Regions from separate parts of the Rossellomorea sp. DUT-2 genome, predicted to be linked through region 2. Evidence: predicted binding sites of a transcription regulator. Region 2 holds the regulator's gene; the other holds the start of a gene.
The links. The regulator LexA, encoded in region 2, represses DNA repair genes until DNA is damaged. The targets are predictions, from matches to a motif close to CGAACATATGTTCG.

Region 1: a site for LexA is predicted at 6,743-6,756, ahead of parE (DNA topoisomerase IV subunit B). Genes of this name have one in related genera too.

What each region holds. Positions count from the first base shown of each region.
Region 1 is NZ_JBQPEO010000001.1:1,047,228-1,059,574, reverse strand. It holds gene ACOSV2_RS05320 (hypothetical protein) at 1-412, opposite strand, end outside; gene ACOSV2_RS05315 (alanine/glycine:cation symporter family protein) at 564-1,991, opposite strand; gene parC (DNA topoisomerase IV subunit A) at 2,247-4,685, opposite strand; gene parE (DNA topoisomerase IV subunit B) at 4,689-6,659, opposite strand; gene ACOSV2_RS05300 (CoA-binding protein) at 6,957-7,364, opposite strand; gene ACOSV2_RS05295 (ABC transporter substrate-binding protein) at 7,552-8,451, opposite strand; gene ACOSV2_RS05290 (ABC transporter permease) at 8,475-9,131, opposite strand; gene ACOSV2_RS05285 (ABC transporter ATP-binding protein) at 9,128-10,105, opposite strand; gene ACOSV2_RS05280 (purine/pyrimidine permease) at 10,282-11,580, opposite strand; gene plsY (glycerol-3-phosphate 1-O-acyltransferase PlsY) at 11,780-12,347, shown strand, end outside.
Region 2 is NZ_JBQPEO010000001.1:738,540-750,886, reverse strand. It holds gene tkt (transketolase) at 1-1,353, opposite strand, end outside; gene ACOSV2_RS03760 (DUF896 domain-containing protein) at 1,539-1,772, opposite strand; gene ACOSV2_RS03755 (YneB family resolvase-like protein) at 1,878-2,528, opposite strand; gene yneA (cell division suppressor protein YneA) at 2,540-2,866, opposite strand; gene lexA (transcriptional repressor LexA) at 3,023-3,643, shown strand; gene glnA (type I glutamate--ammonia ligase) at 3,771-5,105, opposite strand; gene ACOSV2_RS03735 (MerR family transcriptional regulator) at 5,142-5,558, opposite strand; gene ACOSV2_RS03730 (methionine gamma-lyase family protein) at 5,698-6,975, opposite strand; gene hflX (GTPase HflX) at 6,994-8,235, opposite strand; gene ACOSV2_RS03720 (trimeric intracellular cation channel family protein) at 8,453-9,061, shown strand; gene spoVK (stage V sporulation protein K) at 9,134-10,087, opposite strand; gene hfq (RNA chaperone Hfq) at 10,476-10,712, opposite strand; gene miaA (tRNA (adenosine(37)-N6)-dimethylallyltransferase MiaA) at 10,740-11,699, opposite strand; gene ACOSV2_RS03700 (penicillin acylase family protein) at 11,998-12,347, opposite strand, start outside.

The DNA.
Region 1 (12,347 bases), 310 kb from region 2:
CAATATCAACCAGTTTATTATCTGCTAACGTATGGAGCGCTACATTATAGAGTCCACCGCTTCCTCCTGTAGCTGATGAGTACAGCATATCCTTTATTCCATCATGATTTAAATCAACGAATTGGATTTTCGGCTCATAGCCACCTTCATAATCAATTCGAATCTCACTGCCTTCAGACGTTTTAATATCCGCCCAAATTTGTTTCAGAAATAGGGCATCAGGAGAAAATGGAACCGCCTTAAGCGTAATCATATCCTTTTTACCATCGCCGGTTACATCTTTTTTATACACATTGACAGTCATTTCATTCACAGGCTGTTTTTCCAGTGGTTCAGTGGAAAAGTTTCCTGCAATGGCATTAAGGGACATAACAAAGAAAGCACCGAAAGCAAATAGTAATTCTTTTCTCATGATTCTCTCTCCTCGTTAGAAAAAATGATTCACTTTTATTTTCACCAAAGAAGGAAAATCTATGTAATGATTATCGATTCTTTTTTATCTTACTTAACATCAAACAAGTTAAAAAAGACCAACCCATCAAAAAGGTTGGTCCACTTTCCTATTATTTTGGTTCTGTTGTCGTTTCAGGTTTTGCTTCCCAGCTCTCAATTCCTTTTAACCCTTTAATAGAGTTGGAGTAGAAAACAGGATCCTTACCTTGTCTCTTTTGTTCTCGGTAATCTTTTAGTGCAGATATCGCGATTTTAGCTAATAACGTGATCGCAATTAAGTTGATGATTGCCATTAGACCCATAAATAAATCTGCCAGGCTCCATACAATATCCAGTTTGACAACCGCTCCGAAAATCACCATGCCGATAACGGCCATTCGGTAGATGAATAGAGTGATCGGGCTGTATTTGATAAACTCGATATTGGTTTCCCCGTAGTAGTAGTTTCCGATAATTGAACTGAAGGCGAATAAGAATATAGCGACAGCGACAAATGTATCTGCCCATTCCCCTACATGGAAACTTAAGGCTGCCTGCGTCAGCTGAATGCCATCGATCCCTGTTGTGTATTGGTCAGACAGGATGATCATGAAGGCAGTTGCTGTACAGATAAGCAGTGTATCAGTGAACACACCAAGAGTTTGAATAAGTCCTTGTTTAACGGGGTGAGTGACACCCGCAGATGCCGCTGCGTTTGGGGCACTACCCATACCGGCTTCATTTGAGAATAAACCGCGTTTGATACCCATCATGATGGCTGCCCCTACTCCGCCACTTGCCACTTCACGAATACCAAATGCATTTTCAAAAATGATCACAAACATATTTGGCAGCATGGTAATGTTCGTAATAAGAATAAAGAAGGCTAAAATCAAATAAAGAACGGCCATTACTGGAACGACAATTTGAGTTACACTGGCGATTCTTTTTACCCCACCGAAAATAACAAGTGCTGTTAGAACCGCTAGAATGATTCCTACTGTCATACGGTCAAATGAATACGCTTCTTCCATGGCAAGAGAAATCGTATTGGATTGGACCGAGTTAAATACAAGACCGAAACAGAATGTAATGATAACGGCAAACAGGATTCCCATCCAACGGGCATTCAATCCCTTTTCCATATAGTAAGCAGGGCCACCTCGGTAGCCGTCTTTTCCGTCTTTCACTTTATAGATTTGAGCAAGTGTACTCTCCACGAAGCTTGTCGCACCTCCTAGAAGGGCAATCAGCCACATCCAGAACACAGCCCCCGGTCCACCGCCGGCAATCGCTGTTGCAACCCCAGCCAGGTTACCTGTACCGACACGGGATGCGGTACTGATCGTGAAAGCCTGGAAGGAAGAAATGCCTCGTTTTCCTTCTGCTGAAATCGTGGTTTTATCTGTTAATAATCTTCCCATTTCTCCTAAGTAACGGAATTGTGCGAATTTAGTTCGTAATGAGAAATATAAACCAAGGCCGATAAGCGCCACAATCAGTATGTATGACCACATAAAATCATTCAAGCTGCCTATTATACTTGTGAATAAATCCATAATTGTTCCCCCTAGATGTTTGTATTTATGACAAATAATGTATGAATCTATGTATGTATACCCATTCAGACACTTTCTTAATCTATCAAAAAATAAATGCCTATTCAACTGATAAATTCACCTTTTTGAAATAATATTAATTGTTGTACAATTTTTCACGGGTATTGTACAACAATGTTGAATGAATATACATATATTATTCGTCTTCCGTAAATAAAAACGACCAGAAATGTTTCTGATCGTTTCTTTGAGTTGCTATTCTTTTGTTTCAGGTAGTAGTGATTCTGCCCACGTTTCACAAACAGATCCGCTAACTCCTTCATCAATTACAAATGATCCATTCGAGTAACGGTCATTTGGTCTAAGGTCTGAAAGGAGCACTTCTTCTGTTTTTCCCTTTTTCGTGATCAGGCCTACCTTATCTGTATCTTTAACCACTTCTATTCTTACCACACGATGTGGGTTTGATTTCAATTCCCGCAGCATGATGACTCCACGTTTGGCACGGGATGTCTTTTCAAATTCGGCTAATTTCATTTTCTTTACTGCCCCTCGCTGGGTTGCTAAGAAAATATAATCCTTCACTGGGTCTTTAATGATCTTACCAGATACAACATAATCTTCATCTTTAAGGTTAATCCCTTTTACACCAGCTGCACGTGGTCCGACGATGTTCACGTCTTCCTCGGAAAACCAAAGACCATAGCTTAGATTTGTAGCGATGAAAATGTCATAGGAACCATCGGTTAAGTGTACATCTACCAGCTGATCGTCTCCTTTTAAATTAATTCCTACAAGAGGACGGGAGTATCGTTGTGCTTTGTACTGGGGAAGCTCAGATCTCTTGATCATTCCATTCTTCGTTACAAATAATAAATAATGGGATGGATAAAATTCTCTAATCGGAATCGCTTTTAGAACCTGTTCATCGCGATCAATCGGCACGATGTTTCCAACGTGCTGACCAAGGTCTTTCCAGCGAATATCCGGAAGTTCATGTACAGGGCAATAAATGTAATTCCCTTTGTTCGTAAAGACTAACAGTACATCCGTCGTATTCATCTCATACTGACCTAGGAGCCTGTCTGTTTCTTTCATGGCGAGATCCTGCCCGTTTGAAGCAGAATACGAACGTAGACTTGTTCGTTTCATGTAACCATCACGGGTAACGGTAACCATGACATCCTCACTGGCGATCAGTACTTCAAGGTTGATTTTAATTTCTTCAATCTCATCCTCAATTTTAGTGCGGCGAGCATCAGAGAACTGCTTTTTAATGCCTTTTAATTCTTTTTTGATTACACTGTAAAGTTTGTTTTCACTTTCCAGGATAGCCGTTAACTCAGCAATCGTTTTCGCTAATTCTTCAGCTTCTGCCTGCAGTGCGGTAATGTCTGTATTCGTTAAGCGGTATAGTTGCAGGCTGACGATTGCTTCTGACTGTGCTTCAGTAAATTGAAATTGCTGAATTAAATTATCCTTCGCATCACGTTTGTCTTTCGAAGCACGAATCGTTGCTATCACTTGATCTAATATTGACAGAGCTTTCATTAAACCTTCGACAATATGCTGGCGATCCTTCGCCTTATTTAGATCATGTCTGGTACGGTTTGTCACTACTTCTTTTTGATGGTGAATATAAGCATCCAATAGTTCACGCAGTCCCATTAGTTTAGGACGACGGTTATGTATCGCAACCATATTAAAGTTATAGGCGATTTGAAGATCACTGTTTTTATAGAGGTAGTGTAAGACGCCAGTAGCATCTGCATCTTTCTTTAACTCAATGACAATGCGCATTCCATCGCGGTCTGTTTCATCACGAACTTCTGCAATTCCTTCCACTTTGCGATCTACACGGAATTCATCCATTTTCTTGACGAGGTTCGCTTTGTTTACCTCATAAGGAATTTCCGTTATGACGATCTGCTGTTTGCTTCCACGGATGTTTTCAATATCAGCTTTTCCACGAACAACCACTTTTCCTTTTCCGGTTTCGTAGGCTTTTTTGATGCCGTCTACCCCTTGAATGATGCCACCTGTTGGAAAATCAGGTCCTTTTATGACCGTCATTAATTCATCCACAGTGCTTTGTGGCTTTTCCATACGCATGATTGTCGCATCAATGACTTCATCAAGGTGATGAGGTGGAATGTCAGTTGCATATCCTGCTGAGATACCAGTGGATCCGTTGACTAGAAGGTTCGGAAAACGTGAAGGCAAAACAGTTGGTTCACTGGATGTATCATCAAAATTCGGGATAAAGTCCACGGTTTTTTTATCGATATCACGCAAGAGCTCCATGGAGATGGCAGAAAGACGAGCCTCTGTATAACGCATGGCAGCTGGCGGATCTCCGTCGATGCTTCCGTTATTTCCGTGCATCTCGACTAAATATTTACGCACTTTCCACGTTTGACTCATACGCACCATGGCATCATACACAGATGTATCACCATGTGGATGATAGTTACCAATAACATTACCCACGGTTTTCGCTGATTTCCGGAACCCTTTTTCCTGGGTGTTTCCATCCACGTACATGGCGTAAAGGATACGTCTTTGTACGGGCTTTAACCCGTCACGTGCATCAGGTAATGCACGCTCTTGGATAATGTATTTACTATAACGTCCAAATCGGTCGCCAAGTACCTCTTCCAGAGGTAAGTCTTGATATCTTTCTACAGTTGTCATGTATTACCCCTCCTCTGCGACCGTAATGTTTTCATTTTCAAGAATACTTCCTTCTTCTTCTAAACCAAAAGCTACATTGCTTTCAATCCATTTACGGCGCGGCTCTACTTTATCTCCCATAAGAGTCGTCACGCGACGCTCAGCCCGGGCAGCATCATCAATGCGGACACGGATCAGTGCACGTGTTTCAGGATCCATCGTCGTTTCCCACAGCTGATCGGCGTTCATTTCTCCAAGACCTTTATAGCGCTGGATCATATAGCCTTTACCAACTTTAGAAATGGCTCCTTGAAGCTCTTCATCCGTCCATGCGTATTCAAGCTTTTGTTTCTTTCCTGTCCCTTTGCTTACTTTGTAGAGAGGAGGAAGTGCAATATAAACTTTCCCTGCTTCTAATAATGGTTTCATGTAGCGATAGAAGAAGGTTAATAGCAGAACCTGGATATGGGCTCCATCCGTATCGGCATCGGTCATGATGACAATTTTGTCATAATTGATGTCGCCGACGTTGAATTCCGGACCGACTCCGCCACCGATCGCATGTATGATGGTGTTGATTTCTTCGTTTTTGAAGATATCCTGAAGCTTGGCTTTTTCCGTATTGATGACTTTCCCCCTAAGTGGAAGAATCGCTTGGAATTTACGATCACGACCTTGTTTCGCTGAACCTCCCGCAGAATCCCCCTCCACGAGATAGAGCTCGTTGCGCTGAGGATTTCTCGATTGAGCAGGTGTTAATTTACCAGATAGAACGGTTTCAGATCGCTTTCGTTTCTTTCCGTTACGCGCATCTTCCCTTGCCTTACGTGCCGCTTCCCTGGCTTGGGCGGCTTTAATGGATTTTTTAATAAGAAGGGAGCTTGTATCGGGATTTTCTTCTAAGAAATATAGAAGGTGCTCCGAAACAACTGCATCCACAGCTGAACGTGCTTCACTCGTACCAAGCTTTCCTTTCGTCTGCCCCTCAAATTGAAGGAGATGTTCTGGTATACGTACAGAAACGATACTGGCCAGCCCTTCACGAATGTCGGTCCCTTCAAGATTTTTGTCCCGATCTTTTAGAATCCCAACTTTTCGGGCGTACTCATTAAAGACACGGGTCATGGCTGTCTTTGCTCCGGCTTCGTGGGTACCTCCGTCTTTGGTACGAACATTGTTTACAAATGACAGTATGTTTTCAGAGAACCCGTCATTAAATTGAAAGGCGAACTCCACTTCGATTGTATGATTTTCACCTTCAAAGAAAGCTACATTATGAAGCGCATCTTTTTCTTCGTTTAAGTATTGAACAAAGGCCTGGATCCCGCTCTCAAAGTGAAAGACTTCCTTCTGATCATGACGCTCATCAATGATTTCTATTTTTAATCCTTTAAGAAGGAATGCAGATTCCCTTAGACGCTCACATATCGTTTCATAATTATAGAGGATATTACTGAAAATCTCCGGATCAGGTTTGAAATGGATACACGTTCCGGATTTTTTTGTTTTACCTATTTTCTCAAGAGTGGTTTCCGGTTTTCCACCTTTTGTGAAACGCTGTTCATACTTCGTTCCATCTCTTTCAATCGTCACCACAAGCCATTCAGATAGGGCATTTACGACTGAGGCACCTACACCATGCAATCCGCCACTGGTCTTGTACCCGCCTTGTCCGAATTTGCCTCCTGCGTGCAGCACAGTCAAGATGACTTCAGGAGTGGGCTTACCAAGCTTATGCATTCCAGTAGGCATCCCGCGTCCTTTATCCTGGACAGAGATGCTATTATCCTTATGTATTGTAACAATAATCTCATTTCCGAAGCCAGCTAATGCTTCATCCACCGAATTATCGACAATTTCGTATACTAAATGATGCAATCCTCTTGAATCTGTAGAACCTATATACATTCCAGGTCTCTTACGAACGGCTTCTAAGCCTTCTAATACTTGAATGGCATCATCATTGTAATCCATGGTCTTATTCTGGTTGGCCACGAACATTCCCCTTTCAAAACTTCTCTAACCGTATATAGTGCTTGTACGGTAGTATTGGTTATGTATATGTTAACTATAACACAAGAACATTTGTTCGTTTACCTGTTTTGATCATTTCTGAGGTAAACCACTATTGCTTATTGTAGCGTTTTATTTGATTTTCGCAAATGTAATTTCCTTGAACGGCTCTGATATCGGACTGTTTTCTTGTGTATGGACCGGATTTTTTAATAATGAAAGTAGACAAGCCCATCCAAAAAAAAACAAGCGGTAAGAGCCGCTTGTTACGAGTGAGAGTTATTTGGTTAAAGCATGTTCAACCTTAATACAGCGATCCATAATGACTGTATACCCACGTTCTTTCAAAAAGCGATAAGCCTCTTCATTCATTACACCTTGTTGCGCCCAAAACACGTTAGAATCGATTTCATCAAATTCCTCCGCGATCTGTGGCAAAAATTCTGAGCGGCGAAATACATTGACAATGTCAATCGGTCCTTCAATCTCCTTAAGAGAAGATACCGCTTTAACGCCCAATGCGGTGTCAATGGTTGGATTTACAGGAATAATCTCATAACCTTGATCCTGCATCGCTTTTGATACCATATAAGATGTTCGTGCAGGATTGTCACTTAATCCAATCACGGCAATGCGTTTTGATTGTTTAAGGATGCTTCCAATTTCTTGTCGGGATGGGTTTTCCATAGATGATTACAACTCCTTCATCGTTCCTTCATTCATTCTTTAAACTGTTCCTTAAGTCCTATTCTTCTTTTATACCATATTTCCCTCTAATTTATCAAAATTTTATAAATATACCTTAACAGAATGAAGTGTCAGATGGATAAGGGATGTTGCTACTCCTTTATCCATCTGACACTTCTTAAAAATTTTACTCTTCAATTAATCCCTTGGATAGGAGAAATTCACGCGCTACGTCTTTAGGATCTTGTTTATCCATATCCACCTTGGCATTCATCTCACTCATCTCTTCCTCAGAGATTTGTCCTGCTAATTCATTCAGGACTTCTTCTACTTCAGGATGCTCTTCCAGAACTTCTTGACGGATGATAGGAGCGGCATCATATGGTGGGAAGAATCCTTTGTCGTCGGTTGTCGTTTTCAGATTGTAACGTTGTATTCTTCCATCGGTTGTAAAGGCCGGAATAATATCTACATCTCCGTTCTTCACTGCTTCATACATAATGTTCGGGTCAAAGCTTTCTTTCGCTTTGAATTCGTAACCGTAGGCCTCGGCAAATGCATCGTACCCATCACCTTCACGTTCGTAGAATTGATGCGGCGCTCCAAAGCTTAAATCTTTCGAAAGGGGAACAAGGTCAGAGAACGTTTTGGCATCAAAGTCCTGATCTTGAGTATAAGCAAGGGTATACGTGTTCTCGAATCCCAGTGGCTTTAACCATGTCACATTGAACTTTTCTTCGTATCCTTTACGGACTTGAGATAGAATTTCTTCAGCTGTAGCCCCTTCCTTCGCCTGCTCTTTTAACACCGCTTCGAGTCCGGTTCCTGTGTACTCGATATATACGTCGATGTCGCCTTTTTCAAGAGCGGGTGTCAAAATCGATACTTCCCCCAGTCCTTCTTCCACTTTAACATCCAGGTCTGTTTTCTCTTTGAGAAGTTCAGCCATCATTTGTGTTAATATAAACTGTTCAGTCCACATCTTGCCTGAAACCGTAATGGTGTCTTTCCCCCCACCGTTTCCGCAACCTGCGATCACGAAGGATAGGGCAATTAATAATATAAATGGTTTTAATATCTTTTTCATTCTTACTCTCCTTTGAATGTGCTTTATTTCCGTGCTTTTAATCCTTTAGGTGTTGTCATTCTTTCAAGAAGCTTTAATAAAAAGTCGAAAGAAAGTGCAAGTAAGGCAGCAGGAATGGCCCCTGCAAGTACTAAAGAATTATTCCAGGTGGATAGCCCCCGGTAAATGAGATCACCTAGTCCCCCCGCGCCTACAAAGGTTGCAAGCGTCGCGACTCCCACCGTTAAGACAGTTGCGGTTCTGATACCCGCCATAATGAACGGCAGTGCGAGAGGAAGCTCCACTTTAAACAGCAGCTGTGAGTTTGTCATCCCCATCCCTCTGCCGGCTTCTATGACTCCCTCATCAACACCGATGATCCCTGTGTACGTGTTCCTGAGAATCGGTAAGAGTGCATATACGGTCAGGGCAATAATCGCTGTGATACTGCCTGTACCCAATAGGGGAATGAGGAAACCAAATAGTGCTAAGCTGGGGATGGTTTGGAAAATGGCTGTTATTCCGATGTAGAATTCAGCTGTTTGCTTTTTTCGTGATATGTATATACCCAGCGGCAAAGAGATGGCAATCGCTATGAAAATGGATACGAATGATAAGTACAGATGCTCAAATAATCCGTTTAAGATGGCGTCCGAGCGATTTGAAATGGTGTTGATAAACACTAGTGAAAATGTATTCATACCGAACGTGCCTCCTTTTTCCCTTCTGAGGCTACTGCACGAAGAATCCCGCTGGCCGTGACGCTTCCTAGCTTTTGGCCGTCTTTAGTCACCATGAGATAGGGTTTTCCAGCCTCAAGTATTACTCTTGCCGCTTCTTGGACCGTTGCGTCATAAGGGATTGAAGTATATTCCGATTCTTCATAGTGCACATAATTTGTGTTGTCTTCCATCATGTCGATTACTTGAATCTGAGTTTGTCGGGCGTTCAGGCGGTCCTCACCGATAAATGCCCGAACGAATTCATTTGCAGGTTGGGACAAAAGCTCTGATGGTGTAGCGATCTGTTCAATTTCTCCATCACGCATCACTGCAATCTCATCTGCGATCTTTAACGCTTCGTCAATATCATGTGTGACAAAGACAATCGTCTTATGTATCGTATTTTGTATGCTTTTCAATTCATCTTGAAGCTGCTCCCGGCTGATCGGGTCGAGGGCACTGAAGGGTTCATCCATTAGTATGATAGGTGGCTCAGCTGCCAGGGCACGAATGACGCCCACCCGTTGTTGTTGTCCTCCGCTGAGCTCAAGCGGGTATCGTTTACGATATACTTCAGGATCTAGTCCGACAAGATTTAGAAGCTCATCTACACGGCCTTCATATTGTTCCTTCTTCCATCCTTTTAAACGTGGAATCAGGCTGATATTCTCTTCAATTGTCATGTGGGGAAGCAATCCGATACGCTGTATGACATAGCCGATATTACGCCTGAGCTCCACTTCATCGGTTTTTGATGTATCATTACCATTAATCAGAATCGTTCCACTGGAAGGTGAAATGAGCTTATTGATCATTTTCATCGTGGTCGTTTTTCCACATCCGCTAGGCCCGATCAAGGCAACAAGCTTTCCTTTTGAAATCGTCAGGTTAATACCCTTTATGGCTTCTGTACCATCTTCGTAGACTTTCGTGACATTCTTAAATTCAATCATTTTTCCACCTGCTTTATGAACTGAGAAATTTTTCTAAACATAGAAGGGATACCCTCATTATACAAAAGGTAAACATGTTGTCCAGGGAATTGCCTTTGTGGCCTTAGTTTATGAATAATGTGGATTCCTCATACAAGATACTTCTTGGCTGTACAAGACATTAAAAAGCCGGCAAACTATTGTCTGCCGGCTTCAGGGTGTTGTTTGTTCTTTAACAGAATATATTGTTCTACGATGATTCCTGTGATGGTTCCGAGTATCAAACCGTTGTTTAAAATGGAGGCAACCACTACAGGCATGTCTTTAAAAGCGGACGGGGGCACAAACATGGCTCCTACCCCTACAATGAGAGAAATGCCGGCGACAAAATGGATTCTTTCGACGTTATCTTCTTTTCTGTACTCTCCGAGAGCAAGCCCGACCATTTTGATGAAGATGACCGTGGTAACGGCATAGCCAACTGGAGCCGGAAGACTTGCGAATAGATTCATCACTTTCGGGATCAAACTGATGATCATAATGAGCGCACTTCCAAGGATAAAGGGAATAATGGAATACATCCCTGTAGCGGTAACAAAACCGGCAGACCCGGAAATGGGTACAGAACCAATGGCTGAGAATACTCCACCGAACAGCTGATTCAATCCCGAAGCAAAGCCGCTCTTCGTATATCTTTCATATGTGGGCTGTCCCTTTGCCTTCATAACCTCTTCCATCACTCGAATGGAAGCAATCATATTGGTCGTTAACAAGAATGTAATGAAGATGGATGTCACAATGACTCCTGTATCGAATACAGGTGCTCCAAAGACGAACACATCCGGTAGTGAAAACCAGCTGTCAGAAACAGTCACGCTTTCACCCAATCCCATGAGAATGAAGACTAGCCACCCCGATAGTAGGGCAAGAATAATGGAGTATTGTTGGATCCACTTTCGTTTATGACCTGAAAAGTATAATGCCAAAAGGATGGTTAGGATACTTCCTAATAAGACAAACGGTTGAAGAGATTGTCCATCGTGTTGTATCCCGAACATCCCTTTGATAAAAGATCCGCTTAATTGGAGAATCAATAGCATTAAGTAAACAAATGTTATCGCGGGTGTAAATAAAGTTGATAACTTCTTTAATAGTCCTGTTGCAGACAGAATAAAGAAAATCACACCACTAACAATCATCCCCCCCTGTAAAACGGTCAGCACTTCTTCGTGACTGCTGTACAGGGTTCCTGAAAAACCTGCATAGATGGCGAAAACCCCCCACCACAGTCCGGCGGGTCCTTCATTAATGGGAAGTTTATGACCAGCCAATGCCTGGATAAGACTGGCGGCTCCTAACACAAAGATGGTCCTCTGAATGAACCCTGCCGTATCTGCCGGAGACAATTGAAACAGGTCAGCTATGGCAATAGGAGCTGCGATTGAGCCTGCAACCATAAAGGCCACCCATTGAAAGCCCGATAAAAATAATTGCATATGTGTACACCTTCATTTCAACTATGTAAAGTGTGTCTATTTTAACATACTTCCCTCCTTGTGAATCAGATTTATGAGGAATAAAAGATATTATCTACTTTTATGAACAGGTACTAATTTTTTCGTTTATTTTCTCCCCATCCTATGGAAAACATGTTAAAATAAGAACGGATTAGTTATTTTAAAAGGAGCAGTGATGATGATTTTTGCCCTTATACTTGTATTAGCTTATTTATTAGGCTCCATCCCTTCAGGATTACTGATTGGGAAGACGTTCTACGGAAAAGACATCCGTGAGCATGGAAGTGGAAACCTTGGCGGAACCAATACGTTCAGAACCTTGGGTGTGAAGGCCGGGATGATTGTCACAATCATGGATATTTTAAAAGGAACGATAGCCACTCTCTTACCATTGCTATTTGCAAGTGATGTACATATGTTATTGGCAGGCGTATTTGCTGTGATTGGTCATATGTATCCCGTGTTTGCAAACTTTAGAGGAGGAAAAGCAGTAGCAACCTCTGCGGGTGTTCTTCTAGGCTATAATTACATCTTATTTTTAATTTTATTGGCTGTCTTTTTCATTTGCTTGTATGCAACCAAGTATGTATCACTCTCTTCTATGATAGCAGCGGTGCTCGCCTTTACGTACTCGATCTTCACAGGAGATATTCCACTCATTATTGTCGTAGGAATCCTGACCATTTTCGTTGTTTACAGACATCGTGCGAATATTACCCGCATCAAAAATAAAACGGAACCTAAAA
Region 2 (12,347 bases):
TAGAGCCGCTAAGCGGATAGCAGGTCTTAAATAGTCACTGAATACGAAGAATGTCCCTCCGAATACGTGCAGACCGCCGTGAAGAGCCATACCATTCATGGCTGCACCCATACCGAACTCACGAACACCGAACCAGATATTACGACCTTCATACGATTCATGAGTAAAGTCTGCTTCATCTTTAATCATCGTCTTGTTAGATCCGGCTAAGTCAGCTGATCCACCAATAAATGAAGGAAGTTTCTTTGCAATCGCATTTAACACTTCACCAGAAGAAGCTCTGCTTGCTAGTGCTTTTCCTTCTTCATATACCGGGATATCTTGATCCCAACCTTCTGGAAGATCACCTTTGATTGCTGCTTCTAATTGGACAGCAAGCTCTGGATGCTCTTCTTTGTATTTAATGAATAGGTCAGCCCAGGCTTCTTCTTTTTCAGAACCTACTTGTTGGATTCTTTCCTCGAATCTACTGTAAACTTCCTCAGGTACATGGAAATCCTGTTCAAACGTCCATTGATAAGCTTCTTTCGTAAGCTTCATTTCGTCTTCACCTAGTGGAGCACCGTGAACAGCAGATTTCCCTGATTTATTAGGAGCTCCGTATCCGATGACCGTCTTAACTTCGATCATAGTAGGACGGCTAGTATCACCTTGAGCCTCTTCGATTGCTTTGGAGATTTCATCAAGGTCATTCCCGTCTTCAACACGAATATATTGCCAACCATACGATTCAAAGCGGCCTTCCACACTTTCAGAGAAAGATTTGTCTAACTCTCCATCAAGTGAAATATCATTTGAATCATAGAGAACGACAAGTCGACCTAATTTCAAGTGAGCTGCTAGAGAAGCTGCTTCAGAGGCCACACCCTCCATTAAGTCTCCATCTCCACAAATAGAATATGTAAAATGGTCTACCATATCGTATTGATCCTTATTGTATGTAGAAGCTAAATGCCTTTCAGCCAATGCCATACCGACGGCCATACCGATTCCTTGCCCTAGTGGTCCAGTCGTGGCTTCAACACCTGGGGTATGTTTGTATTCCGGGTGTCCCGGTGTTTTACTTCCCCATTGACGGAATTCTTTAAGATCTTCCATTGAAACATCATATCCCGATAAATGAAGCAGGCTATATAATAGCATTGATCCATGACCAGCGGATAAAACGAATCGATCCCGGTTAAACCACTCAGGATTTTTCGGATTATGATTCATGAATCTTGTCCAAAGAGCATACGCCATCGGTGCTGCTCCCATAGGCATTCCAGGGTGTCCTGAACCTGCTTTTTCAATTGCATCGATAGATAATGTACGGATTGTATTAATTGCTAATTGATCTGTGTTATCAAACATATGTCAGACATCCTTCCTTTTATTGTACCTTATTAATATTAATCTTCTTTGTTAGTTTATACAACTATCTTGAATGATAACATGACTTTATAATCGTTGAAAATAAAAACCCTTATGATTTCATAAGGGTTAAGAAGGAAAAAACGGCCAGGTCCATTTTAAAATGGACCTGGCCGTTCATTAATCTAATGCATTTTCTTTTTAGTCTGTATATCCTGAATCTTCTTAGGTGTCACTTCATTACCTTCCGGATCAAAGATTCTTGTATTTTCAATGGTCCCTTTCATCGATTGACGAAACGTTTCCAGGTATTCTTTTCTCAACTTGGACTGCTCTTTTGCTTCTTGTTCGGTTAGTCCGCTACTTTTAGACTTTTTGGCAAGTTCATTGATTCGATTCATTTTCGTTTTTGAAAGCATCTATAAAAACTCCTTTATTGCATAGTCAGCAAATTCTAAAACACAACTAAAATTTGAACGTAATACTATCGCCATGTTACTAGATTCAAGGAGATAAAACAAGAGTTACGCATTTTCAACTGAAGTCATATATTCTTTAAAACGCCTATGTACTGTAGCTTTGGAGACATCATACCCGAACCCTCTTAATGTTGCTGCAATTTCAGCAAAAGTCAGTTCGTTCTTCCTTAAACGGACAATTTCCTCAACCGGTACTTCAATCCGCTCTCTTCCATCCACATTTCCTTTATTTTTTAGATTTTTATGAGGTTGAAAACCATTTTCCACTGCCCTTTTCATCCCTCGTCTGATTTTCAAATTATGGAGTTTTCTTTGATATTCCTCAACCATGCTTACGATATTAATCACCATAGAATCTGACTCAGATAAGTGTAGCTCCCCACTATGGGTTTGACTGATAATCTTGACTTCCTCTTTTAGTAAACAGTGAATGAGAGCAATTTTGGCATTCCCTCTGCCAATTCTTGTTTCATCCTGGATGAGAACAGCACCAATAGACTCATCTTTAATCAAATCAAGAAGTTCAAGAACACCAGGACGATCTAATTCAAAACCGCTTGCTTGATCTTTTATGATAGCAGCCACTTCGTATTGGTGGTCTTGCGCCAATTTCACTAGTTCCTCTTCTTGACGTTCCAAGGATGTTTCCTGTGTGTCTTTCTTTGTACTGACTCTGCAGTAAATTACTGCCTTCATCTTCTATCCCTCTATTCTTCGTTCATTACCAATTCATAATCTGAATGGGTAGATAATGTTGGATTTTCTATAGGTAACACAAGTGATTCACCTGGTTGGATTGAGAATGATGTAAGATTATTTTCCTCTCCTACCCATGCGATAAATTCTTCCACTGTCATAGAATATTCTTCATTATACTGTTTGGCAATAGTCCAAAGAGTGTCTCCATCCTGAACAGTGATGCTTTGGTAAGAAGGTTGACTTGCCGTGACTATTAGAAAATATACTGCTGATAAAAGTGCTAAGACAAATAAAATAATAATGTAAGAGAAACGATTCCAAATATGTGTTAACATAATAAAACCTCCATACGAATGTTTGTTCTGTTTTTGTTATACTCATTGTAATACGAACATTCGTTTGGTGTCAACAGAAATTCGAACTTATGTTTGTACCGACTGGAAAGACATGCTATAATGGGAACATAAGATCTATAATAGAGGTGCGTGAACATGACAAAATTGTCTAAAAGACAGCAAGACATACTAGAATATATTAAAATTGCAGTAAGAGAAAAAGGGTATCCACCTTCCGTACGGGAAATTGGTGAAGCCGTTGGTCTTGCTTCTAGTTCCACCGTACACGGACATCTGGCCAGGTTAGAGAGCAAAGGTCTTATTCGTAGAGATCCCACTAAACCAAGAGCCATCGAAATCTTAAACCTTGAAGAGGATACAATCCCACGCCAACGAGTTGTGAATGTTCCCTTAATTGGTAAGGTTACAGCCGGTCAACCCATTACGGCTGTTGAGAATGTCGAGGAATTCTTTCCACTGCCTGAGCGTATGGCACCTTCAGATGAGCAGGTTTTCATGCTGGAAATCATGGGTGACAGTATGATAGAGGCCGGAATCTTGGATGGGGATTTTGTTATCGTACGTCAGCAACAAACAGCAAACAATGGAGATATCGTCGTAGCGATGACAGAGGAAGATGAAGCAACTGTAAAACGTTTTTTCAAAGAAAAAGATTTTGTACGATTACAGCCAGAGAACTCAACAATGGAACCGATCATTTTACGTAATGTATCCATTTTAGGAAAAGTTGTCGGAGTTTATCGCCAAGTACATTAATACGTTAAGCCGCTATGTATAATAGCGGCTTATTTTTTTCTATACTTTTGAAGGTTCTAAAAAGGCAGTGGGTGGTAGCATTTTTCGCTACCACCCACTGCTTATAATTAATAGCAATTATTAAGGATTAATACATTTGAATATATTGCTCACGTTCCCATGGGTGTACTTGTGTACGGAACATATCCCATTCGATTTCTTTCGCTTCTACGAAATGTTCGAAGATGTGTTCTCCAAGGGATTTAACAATTACTTCATTTGTTTTAAGATTTTCTAATGCAGCGTGTAATGTCGCTGGAAGATCTACGATTCCCGCTTCTTCACGCTCTTTTTTGTCCATCACATAAATGTTGCGGTCGATTGGTTTAGGTGCTGGAAGGTTATTTTTGATTCCATCTAATCCAGCTGCCAGTAATACAGCCATCGCCAGGTATGGGTTAGCCGCGGGATCAACACTTCGGACTTCAACTCGTGTGCTTAACCCACGAGAAGCAGGGATACGGATTAATGGGCTGCGGTTACGAGCAGACCATGCAACATAACAAGGTGCTTCATATCCAGGGACTAAACGCTTGTATGAGTTTACAGTCGGGTTCGTGATCGCTGTAAAGTCAGTTGCATGTTTAATGATACCTGCAAGGAATTGACGAGCTGTATCGCTTAATTGCAGATCTCCCTTTTCATCGAAGAAAGAGTTTTCCCCATTTTTGAATAGGGACATGTTACAGTGCATTCCTGATCCATTTACACCAAATAGAGGCTTAGGCATGAATGTTGCATGTAATCCATGCTTACGTGCAATCGTCTTAACCACTAACTTAAATGTTTGGATATCATCACATGCTCTTAATGCACTTGCATATTTAAAGTCGATCTCATGTTGACCAGGGGCAACTTCGTGGTGAGATGCTTCGATTTCAAATCCCATCTCTTCCAGTTCTAATGCGATATCACGACGGCAGTTCTCACCTAAATCTGTAGGAGCTAAATCGAAATAGCCACCGTTATCGTTTAATTCTAATGTCGGATCACCATTTACGTCTAATTTAAAGAGGAAGAATTCCGGCTCAGGTCCTAAATTGAAGTCAGTAAACCCTAGCTCTTCCATTTGACTTAAGATGCGCTTTAAATTGTTACGCGGATCTCCTTCGAATGGAGTACCATCTGGATTGTAGATATCACAGATTAGTCGGGCTACTTTTCCTTTTTCAGCTGTCCACGGGAATACTAACCAAGTGTCTAAATCAGGGAATAAGTACATATCTGATTCTTCAATTCGAACAAATCCTTCAATTGAAGATCCGTCAAACATCATCTTGTTATCTAATGCCTTCTCAAGCTGACTAAGAGGGATTTCTACGTTCTTAATCGTCCCCAGAATGTCAGTGAATTGGAGTCGGATGAACTTGACACCTTCTTCATTCGCTAATCTTAAAACATCTTCTCGAGTATACTTTGCCATTTTCGTGTTCCTCCTCAAGTTTATTAAAGGTATTATTTAATGAAAAAAGCGGGACATGTCACCTTGACGCAAAGATGCTTTAGTAAATCGACCAGAATGCATCAATTCATTTCGGAGTAATTTACGCAGCTCGTCATCGGATAGATCCTGTCGTGCTTTTTCTTCCTTTTCATTACTTACGTCAGATACTACTTTACTTTCATTATGACTGGATACCGCAAATATCTTCTTAATCCCAGCCATGTTGATGCCTTGATCTAACAGATCCTTTACTTCCAATAACTTATCAATGTCATTCAAGGAAAAGAGCCTACGATTCCCCTCAGTACGTGCAGGGCTGATCAATTGGTGCTCTTCATAGTATCGAATCTGACGAGCTGTTAGGTCCGTGAGCTGCATGACAATACTAATTGGGAATAATGCCATCGTTCGACGAATTTCACTACCGCTCATCTTGATTCCTCCTTCTGTTTTCCTTCTTGACTTTATTATATGTAATGTAAGGAGTTCTGTCAATTAAATGTTAGTTTTTCTTACATAAGAATTCAGAAGAAAAGGATAGTCAGATTTAGACTATCCAATTACTACTTTATTATCCTTTTGTCACAGTGATTAAACCTTTTTCAATCAAATTATCTACTGCTGAGCAAACGGCAATTTTCACGTGGGCGTAAGTTAATCCCCCTTGAACGTATGCCACATAAGGCGGTCTTATCGGTCCGTCTGCAGATAATTCAATGCTGGAGCCTTGAATGAATGTACCTGCCGCCATAATGACATCATTCTCATAGCCAGGCATATAGTTGGGATATGGAGTGAAATGAGAATTTATAGGTGATGCAAACTGTATTGCCTGACAAAATGCGACCATCTTATCTCTGTCATCGAACTGTACGGACTGGATTAAATCTGTTCGCTTTGCATTGGGACTTGGATTTGTGTTCATGCCAAGTTCCGTTAAGAGCGCCGATGTGAAGACGGCCCCCTTTAATGATTGTGCCACCACATGGGGTGCCAAAAAGAAGCCTTGATACATTTCTTGCAAGCTATAAAGAGATGCCCCTGCCTCTGCCCCTATTCCAGGGGAGGTCATTCGATATGAACATGCCTCTACGTATTCTTTCTTTCCTACGATGTAACCCCCAGTTTTAGCAAGACCTCCACCAGGGTTTTTGATCAGGGAGCCTGCCATTAAGTCTGCTCCGATGTGACAAGGCTCCCTCTCTTCTACAAATTCACCGTAGCAGTTGTCAACGAAAACGACCATTTCAGGGTTGATCTCTTTTACAAAATCAATCATTTCTTTGATTTCTTCTATAGTAAAGGAAGGTCGGTTGGCATATCCTTTAGACCGCTGAATACCCACCATTTTTGTTTTGGAAGAAATCGTTTTTGCCACCTCTTCATAATCGACCTTTCCTGACTGGAGTAAATCTACACTTTGATAGCCAATTTGAAAGTCTTTCAGTGACCCCGTTCCTTCGCCGCGAATCCCAACAATTTCTTCCAGGGTATCATATGGTTTTCCCGTTATGTACACTAGTTCGTCCCCAGGTCTAAGTACACCAAATAAGGAGATGGAAATCGCATGAGTACCTGAAATAATCTGAGGTCGTACCAGTCCTGCTTCTCCTCCGAATACATCGGCATAAATACTTTCTAATGTGTCTCTTCCTGCATCGTCATAACCATAACCAGTGGAAGGTATGAAGTGAGAATCGCTTACACGGTGCTTTTGAAAAGATTTAAGTACCTTGAACTGGTTATTTTCAGCTCGTTCTTCAATTTGGTTGTGTATCTCTTTAATGCTTGCTTCAACTTTTGATACCAATGGTTTTAGAGTGTTTCCGTGCACTAATTGTTCAAACATGAGGTTTTTGTTTCCCTTCTACCTTTGAAATTTCTTGATGCTGCCTGCGATTGGATGATCTTCTAAGTGATAGCCCGTCAATTGGTAAACCTGGCTTTCTTCTATAAATTCTAATTTTCTTAGGATCGTATCCTTTTTTAATTGAGAAAGAAGCTTCCCTTCATTTGCTGGGATGAGCACATGATAAGATGTCATATATTTTTTCACGATTTTTTCTATTCTTAATAAAAGCTGACCTCGATCCTCTTCGTTCAAGGCACTGATCATGATATGATCCCATTCACTACCCGGAACAAAGTCAGGGTCCACCACATCCCGCTTGTTGTATATTGTTAACTGAGGAATTCCGTTCATATCCAAGTCTTTCAATAATGACTGAACCGTTTTTTCTTGCTGACTGTAATCTGGATTTGAACTATCCACTACATGTAAAAGCAGATCCGCTTCCTTCACCTCTTCCAGGGTAGAACGAAATGCCGCTACTAATGTAGTAGGGAGGTCCTGAATAAATCCGACAGTATCCGTAAGTAATGTTGAGTAGCCACTGGGCAAGGGCATTTTTCGTGTCATCGGGTCCAATGTTGCAAAGAGTTGATTCTCTTCATAAGAATCTGCTAATGAAATTCGATTAAACAATGTCGATTTCCCAGCGTTTGTATAACCTACCAGTGCAATTTGAAAGGCTTTATTACGCTTTCTTCGCTCACGATACCTTTCTCTATGCTCGACAATGGTTTGTAATTGTTTCTTAATGTCATCAATTCTGCGATGAATGTGACGCCGATCACTTTCGAGTTTTGTCTCACCTGGCCCTCTTGTTCCAATCCCTCCACCCAATCTTGAGAGAGATGCTCCCTGCCCGATTAATCTTGGAAGTAAGTATTGAAGTTGTGCAAGCTCTACTTGTAATTTCCCTTCTCTTGAACGAGCGCGCCCAGCGAAAATATCCAGAATGAGTTGAGTTCGATCGATCACCCTTGCATGTAAATCTTTCGATAAGTTTCGTATTTGACTCGGAGAAAGTTCATCATTAAATATGATGATATCCGGTTCAAATTGTTCTTCCAACATGACCAGCTCTTCTACTTTTCCCTTCCCGATATATGTACCAGGATGCACGCGGTCCCGTTTTTGAGTGAGAGCAGACACCACTTGACCTTGAGCCGTTTCAGTCAGTTCTTCAAGCTCCGCTAAACTATATTGAAAACGCAAGTCATCTTCTTCCAGTTGACACCCAACCAGAATGACTTTTTCCTTCATTTCATTCTTCAATAAACATCCTTCTTTCTGTACATTTCGATTTCATCTTCATCATAACAAATCCGACTCGTAAACTCTATGTTAAAAGCAGTGAAAAATGGTTGCAATTAAGTGCAGACGTGTTAAAATCAGTATGTTTGAATTTACGAAATCACACTCATTCAAGAATCTACATAATGGCATGTAGCATATTGTAATAGGGTTAGGGGGAATGTGTATGACTTGGGAAGTATTGAGTATTGTAGGTACCATTGCTTTTGCTATTTCAGGAGCTATCATTGCCATGGAAGAGGAATACGATATCCTCGGTGTTTATATATTAGGTATTGTCACAGCATTCGGTGGAGGAGCTATTCGGAATTTACTGATTGGCGTCCCTGTTTCCGCTCTATGGGAGCAAGGCATGTTGTTTCAGATTGCCCTCCTTGCCATTACAGCTGTCTTTCTTTTCCCTAATAATCTCCTGAAACACTGGAGAAAATGGGGGAATTTCTTTGATGCCATAGGCCTTTCAGCTTTTGCTATCCAAGGAGCACTGTATGCTTCTGAAATGAATCATCCGATAAGTGCTATTATTGTAGCAGCTGTACTGACAGGGAGCGGTGGTGGTATCATTCGTGATCTCCTTGCCGGTCGTAAACCTTTGGTGCTTCGGTCAGAAATTTATGCTGTGTGGGCAGTCCTGTGTGGAGCAGCAATCGGGCTTGGAATTGTCCATTCAGCCTTTGAACTCTACTCTTTATTCGTGATTACAACAACATTACGGGTGCTATCCTATTTATATAAATGGAGGTTACCCAATAGGAGCTTACGAGCACATGTATAATAAAAAAATGCATTCACTTATGAATGCATTTTTTTATAGATTTTTATATTACTAGGTATTTACTAAGTATAGTCATTCAGATGACCCTTTGTTAAACATTAAATCATTGCTGCGGATTGTTACTAAATCATGTCGATCATAGCAATTTTCCATTAGCAGCCTCATTGCCTGAGCACGAATCGACTTCTCTAATACATTTCGTACATACCTGCCATTTGAAAATGCCATAGGAGATAGTGTGTTTTTTGCTGAGTGAAGGTGTTCCCGAATCTTCCTTTCTGCATCATGACTTAATAAATATTCCTTTTCCTCTAACATCCTTCTGCCGATTTCCATCAGCTGATCAACTGTATAATCAGGAAAGTGAAAAACGAGTGGAAATCGTGATTGGAGGCCGGGATTCAAGGTAAGAAAATGTTCCATTTCCCTCGAGTATCCTGCCAAGATCAAGATGAATTCATGCTGCTTATCTTCCATATGTTTGACAAGTGTATCAATGGCTTCTTTCCCGAAATCCTTCTCTCCCCCTCTGCCCAGTGAATACGCTTCATCGATAAACAAAATCCCACCTAGTGCTTTTTTTACAAGGTCCCTTGTTTTTTGAGCTGTGTGACCAATATATTCACCAACCAGATCAGCTCTCTCTGCTTCAATTAAATGTCCTTTAGATAGTACATTCATTTTCAAGAACAGTTTTCCAATAATCCTTGCGACAGTAGTCTTTCCTGTACCGGGATTTCCTTTGAACATCATATGAAGGGCTTGTTTTCCCGCTTTCAACCCCATTGTTTCCCGTTTCTTATTAACATATATCCAAGCATAGATTTCTTTCACCATTTTCTTCATTTCTTCCATTCCGACCAGAGATCCAAGCTCTTCTTCTATTTCTTTTAATGCGACATGCTCTTGAGGGAGCGACTGAGGAACGGAATCATGCCTCAACGAATCTTTTACTGAACTCCGTTTTTGAGAATTCAATACAATGCTGATTTGTCCATTATTTTTCATTCTCATTGGTTGATCCAATGGATTCACCTCACCATTCTTAAGACAGTATACGCTCCTGAAGATTTTAGGGTGACAAACGCCTATATTTCACCTGTTTTTTTCGACAAATTAGAAGAATTCTGTCTATTCCTGCGCTTTCCCGAGAAATAAAAAGAAATACGGAGTGTTTTGCTTCGTTTATTTTTCATAACGTTTCATCATATTCATAACTATTGAAAACTAAATTGGAACATTATAAGTGAGGGACATATAAAAAAAGCCTCTCTTATCATCCTATTCAATTACTTTTCGTTTCATTAATTATTTCTTGCAATCATGAATCAGATTCATGTCATATATGATTAATCATACTAAAAATGACTACAAAAAAAGCTGCCCCTCGGGGCAGCTTTCGCTGTTTTTCCTATTAATTGCTTTGTTCTTCGAAATTTATTTGGACATTACGCTGTGGGGCGAATGTTGAAATGGCATGCTTATATACAAGCTGCTGTTTTCCTTCGCATTCAAACAGCACTGTAAAGTTATCAAAACCTTTCACTTGTCCACGGATTTGGAATCCATTCAGTAAAAATACCGTACATAGTGAACTCTCTTTTCTCAATTGATTAAGGAATTGATCTTGGATATTAATGGATTGTTTCATGGTTAGTCCTCCTCTTCTATCTCTACATTACTTATTCGACTTTAATTGTAGCTTTCCTGCAATAAATTCTGAAATATCCTCAATATTTTTGGTGCGCTGACTGTCATTTGTCATATCGAACCAGGCAACATCCATTTTATTTCTGAACCATGTAAGTTGGCGCTTTGCATACCTTCTTGAATTTTGCTTTAGGCTTTCTATCGCCCGTTCCAAGCTAACTGTACCATCAAAATAATCGTAAAGTTCTTTGTACCCAATGGCTTGAACAGACTGAACATTTCTTATTCCTTCATCATATAACTCTTTTACTTCTTCTAACAAACCTTGTTTCATCATCAGATCAACGCGAAGATTTATTCTTTCATAAAGTCTTTCCCGATCCATGGTTAACCCAATTAAAGCAACATCGTACTGCAGCTCCTGGGATTGCTTTTCTTGATACTCAGACATTGTCTTTCCAGTACAATGATAAATCTCCAATGCACGAATGACTCGACGGGTATTATTCCGGTGAATATTCCCTGCTGAAACGGGATCCACAGAAACTAACCGATCATGGAGCCACTCGGAACCATTTTTCTCAAGGCTTGCTTCTAATTCCTCACGAAAGTGTTCATCACCTGGAGTTTCAGTGAATTGATAATCATATAATACGGACTGAATATACAGTCCTGTACCCCCAACTATAAGAGGGACTTTTCCACGTGAGTGAATTTCTGAAATTTTCTTTCGGACAAGTTGCTGAAAGTCTGCTACAGAAAAGGATTCCCATGGATCTTTAATATCAAGCAGATGATGTGGGACTCCTTCCATCTCTTCAGGTGTGATTTTCGCGGTACCGATATTCATTTTTTTATACACCTGCATGGAGTCACCACTTATGATTTCGCCATTATACCTCTTGGCAAGTTCTATACTTGTATTGGTTTTCCCTACAGCAGTCGGACCAATAAGAACGATCACTTTCTCTTTTTCAATTCTTGTCATACGTTCACTGCTTTCTATGTAAATGTTTCGTTACATATTATCGTACCATAATGATAGAGGTTGTTAAATCACATCTTGCCAGTATACCCGATTCTTTTATGTTTATTCAATATAAGAAGCTGTTTCCTCCTTTCTTCTTAGAAGTGATTGTACCCATTTCTATTAGGGATAAAACTCAACGATATGAAACTCTCATACTATAACCAGCCTGGAGGGGTCCTCCAGGCTGGTTATGGATGTTCATTATTTTTCATGTAGAAATTGTTTTTAAACCTTTGATGACCAGCTGCTATAGACTTTAATTTGCTTTTAAAATTAACCTATCCCCATCTGGGTTTGAAATGGATGTTTGATGATAGTCCCCATTTTTCCATGCGTTTATTTGATTTTGATACCATTTACTTTTATAATGCCCCGCTTGTCCTGGACCTACAATATGATAACCATTGTTCATGGTCTCTGTATCAATAACAAATCTCCATGAAGCACCATGATTGACGATTCCACTCTCATTGTAACTCGCAGCGCCAACCGTCACCCTACTTCCTCCCACGGGCTCGGGATCCCGGTCATTTAAGAACCTTTTCAACACGGAAGAAGCTCCCGATAATGGGTGTTCAAAGTATACTTTATGATACAGTCCCCACT